DNA from 2 places in the Pseudomonas sp. YNh genome. Region 2 is predicted to be linked to the other one. Evidence: riboswitches for the same ligand, from Rfam matches in the RefSeq annotation. Region 2 holds a riboswitch; the other holds the start of a gene.

Region 1 (7,237 bases), on a different contig from region 2:
GCGGCACTGACCGAGCGCGCCAGCAGTTGGCGAGGTTCGCTGTCGGCCAGCAGCGCGGCGGGGCCGGACAGGCCGATGGCCAGGAGCATGCACGCCAGCAGGCGCTTCATGGCGGCCGAGCGCTCAGTAGACGCTGTTGCGTTTGGCCAGGTCGACCATTTCAACCAGCGATTCGGTCTTGAGCTTTTCCATGATACGGCCCCGGTAGGTGCTGATGGTCTTGGCACTCAGGTTCATGCAGGTGCCGATATTTTTGTTGTTTTCGCCGCGCGCCAGGCGCCGCAGCACTTCCATTTCACGGTTCGACAGGCTGGCCAGGCGTACCGGTTCGCTCTCCAGCGAGTTGCTGTTGACCGACATTTGCGGGAAGGTCGAATAGCCCTTGACCAGGGCCTTGAGGGCAAACAGCAGCGCTTCGTGGTCTTCTTCCTTGGTGACGAAAGCGCCGATGCCGGCATCCAGACAGCGCCGCACGTACAGGTCGGTGGCCTGGCCGGTCAGCACCATGATCTTGGGCACTGGCTCCAGGCACTGCAGGCGTTTGATCACTTCCATGCCGTCCAGGCCGGGCAGGCCGATGTCGAGCACTACCACGTCCGGGCGCAGGTCGCGGGCTACCTGCGCCACTTCGCTGCCGTTACCCACCTCGCCAACGACATGAAAACGTTCACGCTCCAGTAGTAGGCGCAAAGACAGTCGGACAATGGGGTGGTCGTCGACGATCAGCACGGTTGTCATGTGGAAAACTCCTGTCAAGATGTGGTCCGCTTCCTGGAACACTCAGGAATACGTCTGCAAGTGGGTTAATCGGAAGCGCTGCAAGATACGACCAATCCCGAGGTTTGGTAATGCCGAGTATAGAAGTGTTGATAATCCGCGCGCTTGTTGTTGAAAAGTCCTACAAGCAACGGGAAAGGCATCACCCTATCAAAGCGGCAATGCCTGGTTTGAGGTGTGGAGTCAGGCGCAAGCAGCGTGTGCTTTGTTCACGCGTTGGGTGGCAGCGGGGTTATTGACCAGCGCCTGGCCGACCCGCGTCGGGCGGGCCACCAGCTGGCCGGCACAGTTGGGGCAGCGGCCCTTGAAGCGGGTATCGGCGCAGGCGCGGCAGAAGGTGCATTCGAAGGAGCAGATCAGCACATCGGGGCTGTCGCCCGGCAGGTCGGTATCGCAGCACTCGCAGTTGGGGCGTAATTCCAGCATGGGTGTGACTCCTGTTCGCAGGCGGGAACCCGGAGTCTGCTACGCCCGTGGCAATGCTGGCAATGCTCAGTCGCCAGGGCGGTACAGGTGCGCGTGCCCGGCACGGTACAAGGCCGACTCGGCGAATGGAGTGTCCCCGAGCACATGGCCTACCAGGATCAGCGCCGTGCGGCGAAAATCCTTGGCTGCGACGCGCTCGACGATATCGCCAAGGGTGCCGCGCACCCAGTCTTGGTCAGGCCATGTGGCACGATGGACCACCGCCACCGGGCAGTGCGCGCCATAGTGCGGTAGCAGTTGTTCGACGATTCGCGACAGGTGCTTGACCCCCAGGTGAATCGCCAGGGTGCTGCCATGGCGCGCAAGGTCGCCCAGTTGTTCGCCGGGTGGCATTGGCGAACTGTCGCCATAGCGGGTGAGGATCACCGTCTGCGCGACCTGTGGCAGGGTCAGCTCGCAGCCAAGCAGAGCGGCGCTGGCCGCCGTGGCCGTGACCCCGGGTATGATCTGGTAATCGATGCCCAGCGCCTGCAGGTGGCGGATCTGCTCACCGATGGCGCCGTACAGGCTGGGGTCGCCGCTGTGCACCCGGGCCACGTCCTGGCCTTGTTCGTGCGCGCTGCGCATGGCGGCGATGATCTGCTCCAGGTGCAACTCGGCACTGTTGATCACGGTCTCGGCCTGGTGGCCGTCGAGCACGGCAGCAGGTACCAGTGAGCCGGCATAGATGATCACCGGGCACTGGCGGATCAGCCGTTGGCCCTTGACCGTGATCAGTTCCGGGTCGCCGGGGCCGGCACCGATGAAATACACCGTCATGGAAAGTCCTTGCAAGAAAGAGGAGCGAATTGTTCAGCAGGCCAGGGCGAGGGTCGCCGGGCCCAGTACCTGGCGGGTCAGCAGCAACCGGGCTGTGCTCCCGGGCTGCTCGCTGGCGAGGGCCAGCGCCGCGCTTTCGGCTACGCCCCAGCAGCCGCTGTGGGCATGGGCTGTGGCAGAGCGGTGGCTGAGCAGCGGCTCAAAGGCTTGCAGTTGCGCGCTATGGTACAGCACCAAAGGCAAGCCAAGGCGTTCGGCCAGTTGCTGCAAGCCGGCTTCGTCGGCCTTGAGGCTGATACTGGCAATGCCGCGCAGGTCGGCAAGCGCCAGGCCCTGGCTAGCCAGGGCTTGGTGCAGCAGGGTTTGCAGGGTGTCCACCGGGCAGCCCCGGCGGCAGCCGAAGCCGGCGTAGAACGCCGACATCAGGCCTGGCTGGAGCGGCGGAACAGCCACGCACTGAGCAGGCCCAAGGCTACCCAGAAGGCAGCGTTGGTCAGCCAGGAGGCCATCTTGAACTGGGTCTCCAGTGCTTCGGGGGCCAGGCTTTCATGTACTTCGGGCTGCGGAGCGCCGATTACATGGGGGATTACCAGCAGCACGGCGCCCAGCGCCTTCAGTAGCCAGTGGCGGGCGAACACCAGCAAGGCCAGGCCAAGGGCCGTGGCGCTGGCCGTGCCAATCCACCAGGCCTGGCGTTGCCCCAGGTCGGCGGCAGCAGTGCCGGGCAGCTCCGGTGGCAGCCCCAACGTCGGGGCCAGGCAGAACACGGCAAAACCGGCCAGGCCCCACAGCGCACCGGTGCCGGCACGCTGCGGTTCGCGCAGGCTGTAAAGGGCGGCGAGAATAAGGGCGAAGCCGACTGCGACCACCAGGTTGCCCCCGGTGGTGGACAGCACCCGCTGCCAACCGTCTTCCGGCGACCAGGCTTCGGCGCTGTGCTCATGGGCGGCCACTTCGCCACCATGTTCGTGCTGTGCGGCCGGGGCCGAGGATTCGTAGGTTTCCGCCTCAAGAATCAGCGGGGCGACCCAGAAGCTTTGCAGCAGGGTCAGCAGCAGGGCCGCAAGCAGCCCGCTGAAGCCCGCGGTACGGGCAATGCGCGTGATCATCAGGCGTACTCAGTGGCAGGGGAAGGCGGCGCTGTGGCGGGTGTCGTGGGCGGCGTTGTGCACGGCCTCGATGTGCGAAAAGCCGGCGAAGTACACCAGGCACAGGCCCAGCAGGCTGGCGCCGACGGCGATGACGACGCGCTGGCTGAGGGTGACGGGTGTGGCAAGGCTGTGCTGCTTGGTGCTGGTGACGGGCATGACGCGTTCCTCTGCTTTTTGTTGGCAACGGGCAAGCGCGGCATCCCCGATGCGTGGCCGCCCAGGGGAATGCAACAGCGCCCGCCCACCGCGGGGTGTTCATGAACGCCAGGCCGGTCTCCGGGCTTGCGAGGAGGAGCAGGGCTCCTGGAAAGCGTCACCTTCCCATGCCGGACTACATGGCACAGTGGTACAGACGCTTCACTCGCTTACCGTTGCGGGGGCAGCACCGGCCTTGTCCGGCCCTGATGGAGGGCCTGGGACGCACCGGTTTCCCGTTTCACCCCCTGTGGGGGCACCTGAACGTGAGGCATAAGGAGAGCATGGGGGCGGGGTTTGCGTCAATTGCCAAGTACCGAAGGTGCAAGGTACACCTGTGGGAGTGGGGTTACCCGCGAACACCGGCTTTGCCGGTGCCATGCACCGGGTTGGATGCTTCGCGGGTGAACCCGCTCCCACAGGCCAGGAGCAAATGTGCAGATGCTTCAGAAGTCATAGGCCAGCTTGGTGTACCAATAGCCGCCACCTGGGTGGAACGGTGGGTTGCCGTACGCCGCCTGGTTGCCGTTGGCGTTGTACACGCCGTTCTTGTCGGGTCGCACATTGAAGATGTTGGTGCCACCCACACTGACGGTCAGGCTGTCGAACAGCAGGTAGGACAGGTCCAGGTCGGTGATCCACTTGGCGCCGAAGGTGCGGTCCTGGGCCTGGTTCTGCTGCCAGGTTTCGACCTTGCCGTAGCGGGTGGTCTGCAAGGTGCCGGTGAAGCTGCCCAGCAACCACTGGCTGCCCAGTACCCATTTGGTTCTCGGCGAGGCTGCCACCAGGTCGCCCTCGCGGCCATGGCCGACCACGTCGATACCGGCGGCGGCCAGCGCTGCGGGCGTACCCCGGGTGCCGCGTACGGTCGTCTTGTTCCAGTTGAAGCCCAAGGTCCAGCGCACATCGCCCCAGGCACCGAACTCGCTGGTGTGGTCGCCCACCAGGTCGAGGCCGCGGGTGCGGGTGTCGAAGGCGTTGGTGTAGTAGTTGATCCAGGTTGTGCGTGCCAGGCCCAGCGATTCGAGGATGTCGCCAATGGCACCGGCACCGTTCTGCCGGTCGTAGAGGTTTTCGGTGAGCAGGATGCGGTCGTCAATGTCGATCAGGTAAGTGTCCAGGGTAACGCTGGTGCGGCGCGCCGGTTGCCAGGTCAGGCCAAGGCCGGCGTTGCGCGATTTCTCCGGGTCGAGCTTGTCGCCGCCGAATGCCAGCGCGGCGGCACTGCCGGGCGCCACGGTGCGGCGCAAGGCCGGCACTACATTGCCGTCGGCGTCCAGCGCGGTGCGGTTGTCGCTGACGGTGTAGCCGCTCTGGGTCAGCGACGGGGCGCGGAAGCCGCTGCCCAGGGTGCCGCGTACCGCCACGGTTTCGCTCAGTTCATAGCGTGAATTGAGCTTGAAGCTGGCGGTGTTGCCCGAGTCGTCGTCGTAGTGCTCGACGCGCGCGGCGGCGCCCAGGTACCAGCGCGGCGTCAGGTCCAGGCCGAGGTCGATGTAGGCGGCATAGTTGTTGCGCTTCACATCGGCCTCGTCTTCCGGGCGAATGGTCAGCGCAGCCTGGGCGCCCACGGCGGTCTGGCCGTTGGCCAGCGCATAGAGCGGGTTGGGGCGCCCGTCTGCCAGGGTAGCCGGGTAGGTGTAGGGCCCGACGCTGTAGGCGATTGGGTCGCCGGCGAAGGTCCGGAAGCGCTCCCAGCGGTGCTCCAGGCCGGCCGAGACGCGGGTCGGTACCGCCAGGCCGAACAGGCCATCGAAGGCGCGGGTGATGTCCAGGTTGTTCACCCACTGGTCGAACTGCAACGTCGCCAGGTCATCGAACGAGGTTGGTGAGGCCGGGCCGTAGGTGGGGTTGATGGTCAGGTCGCTGGACTGCTGGTTCTTGTTGCGCCCGTAGGTGGTGGACAGGTCCCAGTCCCAGGCACCGGCGGCGCCACGTGCGCCGAGCAGCCACTGGTAGTCGGTGTCCTTGATGTTGTTGAGCGGGAAATACCCGTCGGGGAACAACTCCGGGATCGAGGCGTTGCTGTTGGGCAGGCGGTAGTTGTTGAAAGCCTCCAGCTTGCGCTCGGCATAAGTGGCGAATGAATACAGCTTCAAATCGTCGCTGATGGGCAACTCGGCGTTGTAACCGAGGTTGAAGGCGCGCAGGTCAGGGTCGCCGTTCTTCACCGCCCGGTGGTCCCAGGCGGCCTGGCGGTCGTCTTCGAAGTAGGCGCGGTAATCGGGGGCGGCCTTGTCGATCCAGTTGGCGGTGCCGCGCTTGCGTGCCTCGCCCGACAGGTGCAGGAAACCGCCGTCACCCAGGCTGAAGCCCTGGTCGCCCGCCAGCTTGATGGTTTCGCCCTGGCCGCTGTACAGCTGGCCGTAACTGCTTTCGTAGTGGCCGCCGCTGCTGGCGCTCTTGAGGATGATGTTGATCACTCCGGCCACCGCATCCGAGCCGTACTGGGCGGCGGCGCTGTCTTTCAGAACCTCGATGTGCGACACCGCGCTGACCGGGATCATGTCGATATCAACGGCGTTGGCACCGCTGTTGTCGGTCGAGCCGCTGGCCGGCACGGCGCTGTTGTGGCGGCGCTTTCCATTGACCAGCACCAGGGTGTAGGCCGGGCCCAGGCTGCGGTTGCTCAGTGGCCGCACGCCGGACTGGAAGCCGGCAATGTTGGTGCCGAAGTTGAACGAGGGCAGTAGTTTGGAGATGGCCTCGGACAACTCGGCGCGGCCGGTACGCAATAGCTGCTCGCTGCTGATCACGTCGATGGGGGCCGGGCTGTCGGCGACGGTGCGCTGGTTGCCTCGCAGGCCGGTGGAGATCACCGTGACGGTGTCCAGGCGCGGGTCTTCGGTAGTTGGGGCGGCATTGGCGAAGGGGGTGAGCAGGCAGGCCAGGGGCAGGGCGAAAAGCGGTGTTCTAGACATCATGTCCTCGGAGTACGGTGGAGCACGCAGGCGAATAGGCGCCAGGTCCTGATAAGGCTGGCGTAAGGTGTGGGGAAGTGTTTGCCTGCACCGGCCTCTTCGCGGGCATGTCGAGGCGTCGAACCGCCGCGAAGAGGCTGGTGAAGCGAATGGAGATCTAGGCTGTGCGGGTGCTGCGTCCAGCCTCATGCTGTTCTACCAACGCCCGAATACGGGGAATGAGGTCCTGCCCGTATTCCACCGCATCGCGCAGCTGGTCAAAGCCGCGGAACAGGAAGGTGGTCACCCCCAGTTCGTAGTAGGCCAATGCGGCCTCGGCCACCTGGTCTGCGGTGCCTACCAGCGAGGTGGAGTTACCGGCACCGCCGCCCAACGCAGCAATCTCGGTCCACAGCCGGGTGTCATGCACCTTGCGCTGGCTGGCCAGTTGCACCAGGCGTTCGGAGCCGGTGTTGCTCTTGCCGAAGTTTTTCTCGCGGCGGTTGCCCTGACGGATGCCGATGCGTTCCTGGGCATCGGCCAGAATACGCTCGGCGCGGGCCCAGGCTTCGGCCTCGGTGCCGCCCAGGATCGGTCGCAACGACAAGCTGAAGCGGATGTGCTTCTCGCGCCCGTAGCGGGCGGCAGCCTTGCGCACCTTGGCGATGCGCTCGCGTACCTGCTCCAGCGGTTCGCCCCACATCATGTAGACGTCGGCGTGCTTGGCGGCCACTTCAACCGCGGCGTCTGACGCACCGGAGAAGTAGATGGGCAAATGCTGCACCGGTTTGACCAGGGTCAGGTTGTCTTCAACGCGGTAGTGAGTGCCCAGGTGGTCGAACGGCTCCTGGCGGGTCCAGGTGTTGCGCAGTACCTGCAGGTACTCATCGGTGCGGGCATAACGGGCATCCTTGTCGAGGAAGTCGCCATCGCGCTGCAGGTCGCCGCTATCGCCGCCGGTGATGACGT
Region 2 (7,237 bases):
TGGCTTGGGCGATGTCGTCGCCGCCGGTACGCATGGTCGCCGTGCCCCACACCGACAGGCCAAGCTGGCGCAGGTGATCGCCATGGTCCTGCAGGTGGCGCTCGAGGATCAGGCTGGCCGAGGCGAAGCCCAGGCGCCAGGCCGTGGTAGTGGGCAGGTTGCGCACATCCACGGTATAGAAGTTGCGGCCGGTGGGCAGCACGTCGAGGCGGCCACGGCTGGGCGCACCGCTGGGGCCGGCAGGCACGAATCGCCCGGCCAGCGCCGCCAGCAGGCCACTCATTTCAGCAGTGCCGCAGGCATCCAGGCTGGGCGCCACCGCTTCGCGCAAAGCCTGCACCACGTCGTGCACCGGCTGCCATTCGCTCGGTTCAGGCAACTGCAGGGTGCCGCCCAGCGCTTGCTCGATCACCTGCTGCGCCAAAAGCTCCAGGCGCTCGCGGGTATCGCCACAGGTGCGCCAGGGTTCACTGCTCATGGCCAGAAGCTGCTCAGGGCGTTCGCCCTGCCAGGGCAGCCCAAGCTCACAATCGAGCGGGTCAAAGCCTGGCACCAAGGCCTTGGCCAAGGCCCGCAGCAGGCTGGCATTACCGCCACGACCGTCGCCACGCTCGACCCGCAACAGCGCCAGCAGCGTGTCCAGGCGCAGCCGCCCTTCTGGCGATTGACCAAACACGTGCAGCCCATCGCGAATCTGCGATTCCTTCAGGTCGCACAGATAGGTGTCCAAGCGCGGCAGCCAGACGGCGGCATCGTCCAGCTGCCCTTCCAGTTGCAGCTCACGGTCGATGTGGTTGACCTTGACCAGCTCGAGGATGTCGCGCTGCAACTCGCGGGCACGCCGCGGGTCGAGTAGCTGCGCTTCGTAGAACTCGTCGGCCAGTTGCTCCAGGTGGCGCAACGGGCCGTAGGTTTCGGCACGGGTCAGCGGCGGCATCAAGTGGTCGATGATCACCGCCTGGGTACGGCGCTTGGCCTGGGCGCCCTCGCCCGGGTCGTTGACAATGAACGGGTAGATGTTCGGCAGCGGGCCAAGCAGCGCGTCCGGCCAGCACTGCGCCGACAAGCCGACGCCCTTGCCGGGCAGCCATTCGAGGTTGCCGTGCTTGCCGACGTGGATCACCGCGTCGGCGGCGAACGCGTGGCGCAGCCAGAAGTGGAACGCCAGGTAGCCGTGCGGCGGCACCAGGTCGGGGTCGTGATACACCGCGCTGGGGTCTACCTGGTAGCCCCGGGCGGGCTGGATGCCGACGAAGGTCAGGCCAAAGCGCAAGCCGGCCACCATCAGCCGGCCGCTGCGGTACATCGGGTCCTGCTCGGGCGGCCCCCAGCGCTCCAGCACTGCCTGGCGATTGGCCTCGGGCAAGCGCTCGAAGGCGGCCTGGTAGTCGGCCAGGCTCAGGCTCTGGGCGCAAGGGCGCTGGTCGAGGTGGTCAAGGTCGTTGGTCACGCCGCCGAGCAGCTGGTGAATCAGTTGCGTGCCGCTGTCCGGCAAATCGGCCAGCGGATAGCCTTCGGTCTGCAGCGCCTTGAGAATGTTCAGTGCGGCAGCGGGCGTGTCCAGGCCAACGCCGTTGCCAATGCGGCCATCGCGGGTCGGGTAGTTGGCCATTACCAGGGCCACGCGTTTCTGGGCGTTGGGCAGGCGCGCCAGCTCGACCCAGCGGCGGGCCAGCTCGGCGACGAAGTCCATGCGCTCGGGGTGGGCGCGGTAGCACACCACGTCGGACTGGCTGCGCTCGCTGCGCCAGGCCATGTCCTTGAAACTGACCGGGCGGGTAATGATGCGCCCGTCCAGTTCGGGCAAGGCGATGTGCATGGCCAGGTCGCGCGCACCGAGCCCCTGTTCGCTGGCTTCCCAGCCGGGCTGGTTGTCCTGCGCGCAGATGGCCTGCAGCACCGGAATGTCACGGCGGAACGGGCGCAGGTTGGGCCGTTCGGGGCTGGACAGGGCAAAACCGGTGGTATTGACCAGCACTTCGGCACCGACTTCGTCCAGCCAGGCCTCGACCTGCTCCAGGCAGGCGCTTTCCTTTAGGCTGGCCACGGCAATCGGCAACGGGTTCAAGCCAGCGGCTTGCAGGCGCTGGCAGAACACGTCGATGAACGCGGTGTTGGCCGCCTGCAAGTGGGAGCGGTAGAACAGCAGCGGCGCCACCGGGTAATCCGGGTGCCAGTGCGGGTACCAGTCTTCCAGTGCCACACTGCCCTTGGCCGGGTGATACACAGCGGTGCGCGGCAAGGGTTGCGGCTCGTCCCAGGCATAATCGCGGCCCAGCCACTGGTTGGCCAGGCAGTTGAACAGGTTGATGGCATTGGCCTTGCCGCCCTGGCGCAAGTAGTGCCAGAGGCGCTCGGCCTGGTCGCCCGCGACGGTGCCCAGGCGGGTCAGCTCCGGGTCCGGTCGATCATCGCCCGGCACCAGTATCAGCTGCACGCCACGGGCGGCCAGCTCGACCAGTTGTTCAACACCATAGCGCCAGTAGCCGACACCGCCGTGCAGCGACACCAGGATGACCTTGGCATGGCGCAGCACCTGGTCGACATACAGGTCGACCGAAGCGTGGTTCTGCACCTGCATCGGGTTGGCCAGGCGCAGGCTGGGGAAGCCTTCAGGCAATTGCTCGGCGGTATCGGCGAGCAGCGCCAGGTGCGAATCGCCGCTGCAGAGAATCACCAGCTCGGCGGGTGTCTGGCCGAGATCGGCAATACTGTCGTCCGGCACGAAGCCGCCGGGCTGGGTCCGCAGCAGGTGCACGGGTCAGGCGCCCAAGGCCTGGCGCAGGCGCGCTTCCAGCTGGGCAGCGTCCAGTTCCTGGCCGATCAGCACCAGGCGGGTGATGCGCGGCTCGTCGGCACGCCAGGCGCGGTCGAAGTGCTTGTCGAAACGCGTACCCACGCCTTGTACCAGCAGGCGCATCGGTTTGCCCGGGATGGCCGCGAAACCTTTGGCGCGCAGGATGCCGAATTCCACCACCAGCTGGGTCAGGGCGTCGAGCAGCAGGCTTTCGTCAGCCTCTGGCAGGTCGATGGAGATGGAATCGAAGGCGTCGTGATCATGGTCGTCATGATCATCGCCGTCGTGGTGCGAATCGTGGTGGGTGCGGCGGCCATCGATGTGTGCCTCGGACTCGGCGCCCACGCCCAGCAGCACCTCCAGTGGCAGCTTGCCGCTGCTGGCCTCGACCACCTTGACTGCCGGCGGCAGTTCTTCGGCCACTTCGGCGCGGACCTTGGCCAGGCCTTCCGCGTCGATCAGGTCGGCCTTGTTCAGTACCACCAGGTCGGCGCTGGCCAGCTGATCGGCGAACAGCTCATGCAGTGGCGATTCGTGGTCCAGGTTAGGGTCGAGCTTGCGCTGGGCATCGACCTGGTCCGGGTAGGCGGCAAACGTGCCGGCGGCCACGGCCGGGCTGTCGACCACGGTGATGACCGCGTCGACAGTGCAGGCGTTGCGGATTTCCGGCCACTGGAAGGCTTGCACCAGCGGCTTGGGCAGGGCGAGGCCGCTGGTCTCGATCAGGATGTGGTCCAGGTCGCCGCGGCGAGCTACCAGCTCGCGCATGACCGGGAAGAACTCTTCCTGCACGGTGCAGCACAGGCAGCCGTTGGCCAGTTCATAGACACGGCCGCTGGCTTCTTCCTCGGTGCAACCGATGCTGCACTGCTTGAGGATTTCGCCGTCGATGCCCAGTTCGCCGAATTCGTTGACGATGACCGCAATGCGGCGGCCCTGGGCGTTGTCGAGCATGTGGCGCAGCAAGGTGGTCTTGCCCGAGCCGAGGAAGCCGGTAACGATGGTAACGGGAAGCTTGGCCAGTGTTTTCATGTCGCATTGCCCTTGGCAGAGTGGCGCGGGCATGCAGGACGACAGCCGCGGGCCAGGCCGGCCGGGCTTGTTCGCCACCGGATCACCCCGCCCGGTTGAAAGTCGAAAACGTTGCGAGGCAGGTCTCCTGGCTTGCACCGTTCCATCCCCCGTTCAGTTGAACCGCGGGCTGGCGGGATGACGCCTTCCCGCGCGTTGGCGCAGTGGCTGTGTCGATCCGTTGTCGGTGCTTACAGTTGCGGGGGCAGCCGCGGCTTTTACCGCGTTCCCGTCTTAGCTTCGGCCTGGCCGAAGAACCTCGAAGTGGCAAGGCTACGCAGTGGCTGGCGGGTGGTCAACCATTGCTGCGGGGCGTGCCGACAACTCTTGGCGGCACTGCGGTACAGTGGCGACTTTGCCCACTGTCAAGGACGCCCCATGCCCCTCGCCCCCGCCATACCGGTACTGCGCATCTTCTCGGTCGACAAGGCCAGGGAGTTCTACATGGATTTCCTCGGCTTCAGCCTGGACTGGGAGCACCGCTTCAGCCCGGACCTGCCGTTGTACATGCAGATTCACCGTGATGGCCTGATACTGCACCTTACCGAGCACCATGGCGATGCCTGCCCCGGCTCTACAGTGTTTGCCCGCCTCGACGACCTGCGGGCGCTGGAGCATGAACTGCAAGGCAAACAGTACGGTTACGCCCGGCCCGAAGCCGAGCGCCTGGACTGGGGCCTGCAGATGCAGGTGTGCGACCCGTTCGGCAACCGCCTGCGCTTCTGCCAGCAGATCGATGACGAGGCCAACCTGTGAAGGCGCTGGGCAAACGCGAAATGGCCCGCCTGGAGCGGGAGCTGGTAGCGTGCCTGACGGACGCCTGTGAAACCGCCAAGGCAGAAATCGTCGGGTTCACCTGGCTCACCCATCGCCTGGATCCTGAGAACTTCCCGGCCAGCCTGCGTATTACTTGGGTGTTTGACCAAGAGGCCGAGAAAGTCGCTGCTGTGGCGGGTGAAGCAAAGGCACGCATGCTTGCGCTGACCCGCCAGGCGTTGGACCACGCCGGCATACAACTGGATCACCCGGCCTGGCATGTACGGTTTGACAGCGAAGAGGCCTGCAAACAGAGCCACGGAGGCGACTGGGCCAAGCGCTTGACGGGGCACTGAGCTCAGGGCCAGTCAAGATCGGGCGCCGCTCACGCGGCGCATCGCCGGCAAGCCAGCTCCCACCTGACCGCACCGGCCTGAAGCCAGCGCAGTTCTCACCTTGACCGCGCCGGCCTGGAGGCAGCGCAGTTCCTGTGGGAGCTGGCTTGCCGGCGATGAGGCCCGTGCAGGAAACCCATACACGGCGGGCGGTACTTTACCCGCCCCCAGCGGGCCGTTAGGCTACGCACTCCCCCAGTATGAGGTATTCGTCCAATGCGCCATTAATGCCGCCGTCCATTCGACGGCCAGTCTTCAGCCTCCGGTTTGCTCCGGAGATGTCGCGGCATTTGTGGAGTTGTGCATGACGAACACGTCGATCCTGACGCTGGACAGCGTCTGTTTGGCCTTGCCTGATGGCCGGGTACTGTTTACCGACCTCAACGAAACCTTCGACCAACGGCGTACCGGCCTGGTCGGGCGCAATGGCGTGGGCAAGAGCCTGCTAGGGCAGGTTCTCGCCGGCCAGCGTGCACCGAGCAGCGGCCAGTGCAGGCGCCGTGGGCCTGTCCATCTGCTGAACCAGCAGGTAATCGAGCGCAGCGCCACGCTTGCCGACCTGGCGCAGGTGGGGGCGGTGGTTGCGGCGCTCGAGCGCATCGAGCAAGGCAGCATCAACCCCCAGGATTTCGACACCGTTGGCGAGCGCTGGGATATCCGCGAGCAATTGCAGATGCACCTGCAGCGCAACGGCCTGGGTCACCTTGACTGGCGCCAGCCCGCACGCAGCCTGAGCGGCGGCCAGGCCATGCGCGTGGCGCTGGCAGGCGCATGGCTCAGCGGTGCCGACTACCTGATCCTCGACGAACCGAGCAACCACCTGGACAGCGACGCCCGTGCCCAGCTGCTGAGCATGATCGAGGGCTGGGACCGAGGTTTGCTGGTAATCAGTCACGACCGCAGCCTGCTGGCGCACATGGCACGCATTGTCGAACTGTCCAGCCTGGGGTTGCAGGCCTATGGCGGCAACTACAGCTTCTATGCAGCACAAAAAGCCAGCCAGGTGGCGCAAGCCCAGCAGCAACTTGCCCGGCTGAAGCAGGAGCAACAACGCCAGGCCCGTGAACTGCAGCGCCAGCGCGAAGACCTGGAACGCCATCAGGCCCGGGCCGGGCGTCAAGCCAGGCATGCCAACCAGGCCAAGATCCTGGTCGACCGCCAGCAGGAACGCAGCCAGGCCACGGCGGGCAAGCAGCGGCGTGATCATCGCGATGCCCGGCAAGCATTGCTGGGCAAAGTGCATGACGCCGCCCGCGAGGTCGAGCAAGCCACTGCAATTACCTTGCATGCCCCCACGCCCCAGCGTCATGTCGGCCGCGAAGTGTTGGCCCTGCAGGCACTTCGCTTGCCCCATGGCACCCGCAAACCGCTTGACCTGCGCTTGTGCCTGGGCCAGCGGCTGGGCCTGGTCGGCGCCAATGGCAGTGGCAAGTCCACGCTGCTGAGGCTGCTGAATGGGGAATTACCGGCATCACCCGACATTTTGCGCCGCAGTGGCGAAACTGCCCTGCTCGACCAGCACTGCAGCACGCTGACAGGCCACAGCAGCGTGCTTGAACACCTGCACCAAGCCAACCCGGTGCTGGCCCAGGGCGAATTGCGCAGCCGCCTGGCACAACTGGGCCTGGATGCGGCCCGTATCGAGCTGCCCAGCAGCCTGCTCAGCGGCGGCGAACGGATGAAGGCAGCGCTGGCCGCCGTCCTATACCGCGAGCGCCCCCTCGACCTGTTGCTGCTGGATGAGCCCGGCAACCACCTTGACCTGCCGTCACTGGCAGCCCTGGAGCGCATGCTCCGGCAGTTTCGCGGGGCGCTGATAGTGGCGTCCCATGATGCCGTTTTGCTGGAAAACCTTGAACTGGATGAGTACCTGCAGTTGTAGGAACCGAAAAAAAAGCATCGCAGGCTATCAATTCGTGACTGGCCGTTCCCGATCCGCGACGGATGTATTATGGTGGCGTGGTGCGCGTATAACAGCAGCCCGAGCGATCGGGCACTTGCAAGACAATGAGGGTGTCATGAGCAACGAAAGCATTAACTGGGACAAGCTGGGTTTCGACTACATCAAAACCGACAAACGCTACCTGTCCGTATGGCGCAATGGCGAGTGGGACAAGGGCACCCTGACCGACGACAACGTGCTGCACATCAGTGAAGGCTCCACGGCCCTGCACTACGGCCAGCAATGCTTCGAAGGCCTCAAGGCCTACCGTTGCAA

Evidence for each region. A riboswitch is a leader RNA that binds a small molecule or an ion and turns the genes downstream of it on or off. The one in region 2 is predicted to bind cobalamin.
Region 1: another riboswitch for cobalamin. It lies ahead of WF331_RS18030 (CbtB domain-containing protein); the one in region 2 lies ahead of cobW (cobalamin biosynthesis protein CobW).

What each region holds. Positions count from the first base shown of each region.
Region 1 covers NZ_JBBMRJ010000017.1:32,168-39,404, reverse strand. Annotated here, with positions in the region: gene WF331_RS18060 (transporter substrate-binding domain-containing protein) at 1-110, opposite strand, end outside; gene WF331_RS18055 (response regulator transcription factor) at 124-738, opposite strand; gene WF331_RS18050 (DUF1272 domain-containing protein) at 961-1,203, opposite strand; gene cobM (precorrin-4 C(11)-methyltransferase) at 1,270-2,022, opposite strand; gene WF331_RS18040 (cobalamin biosynthesis protein) at 2,056-2,445, opposite strand; gene WF331_RS18035 (CbtA family protein) at 2,445-3,131, opposite strand; gene WF331_RS18030 (CbtB domain-containing protein) at 3,141-3,329, opposite strand; cobalamin riboswitch at 3,424-3,647, opposite strand; gene WF331_RS18025 (TonB-dependent receptor plug domain-containing protein) at 3,815-6,289, opposite strand; gene WF331_RS18020 (LLM class flavin-dependent oxidoreductase) at 6,447-7,237, opposite strand, start outside.
Region 2 covers NZ_JBBMRJ010000012.1:137,616-144,852, forward strand. Annotated here, with positions in the region: gene cobN (cobaltochelatase subunit CobN) at 1-2,758, opposite strand, end outside; gene cobW (cobalamin biosynthesis protein CobW) at 2,762-3,829, opposite strand; cobalamin riboswitch at 3,930-4,145, opposite strand; gene WF331_RS14885 (glyoxalase superfamily protein) at 4,247-4,624, shown strand; gene WF331_RS14890 (hypothetical protein) at 4,621-4,980, shown strand; gene WF331_RS14895 (ATP-binding cassette domain-containing protein) at 5,324-6,901, shown strand; gene WF331_RS14900 (branched-chain amino acid aminotransferase) at 7,038-7,237, shown strand, end outside.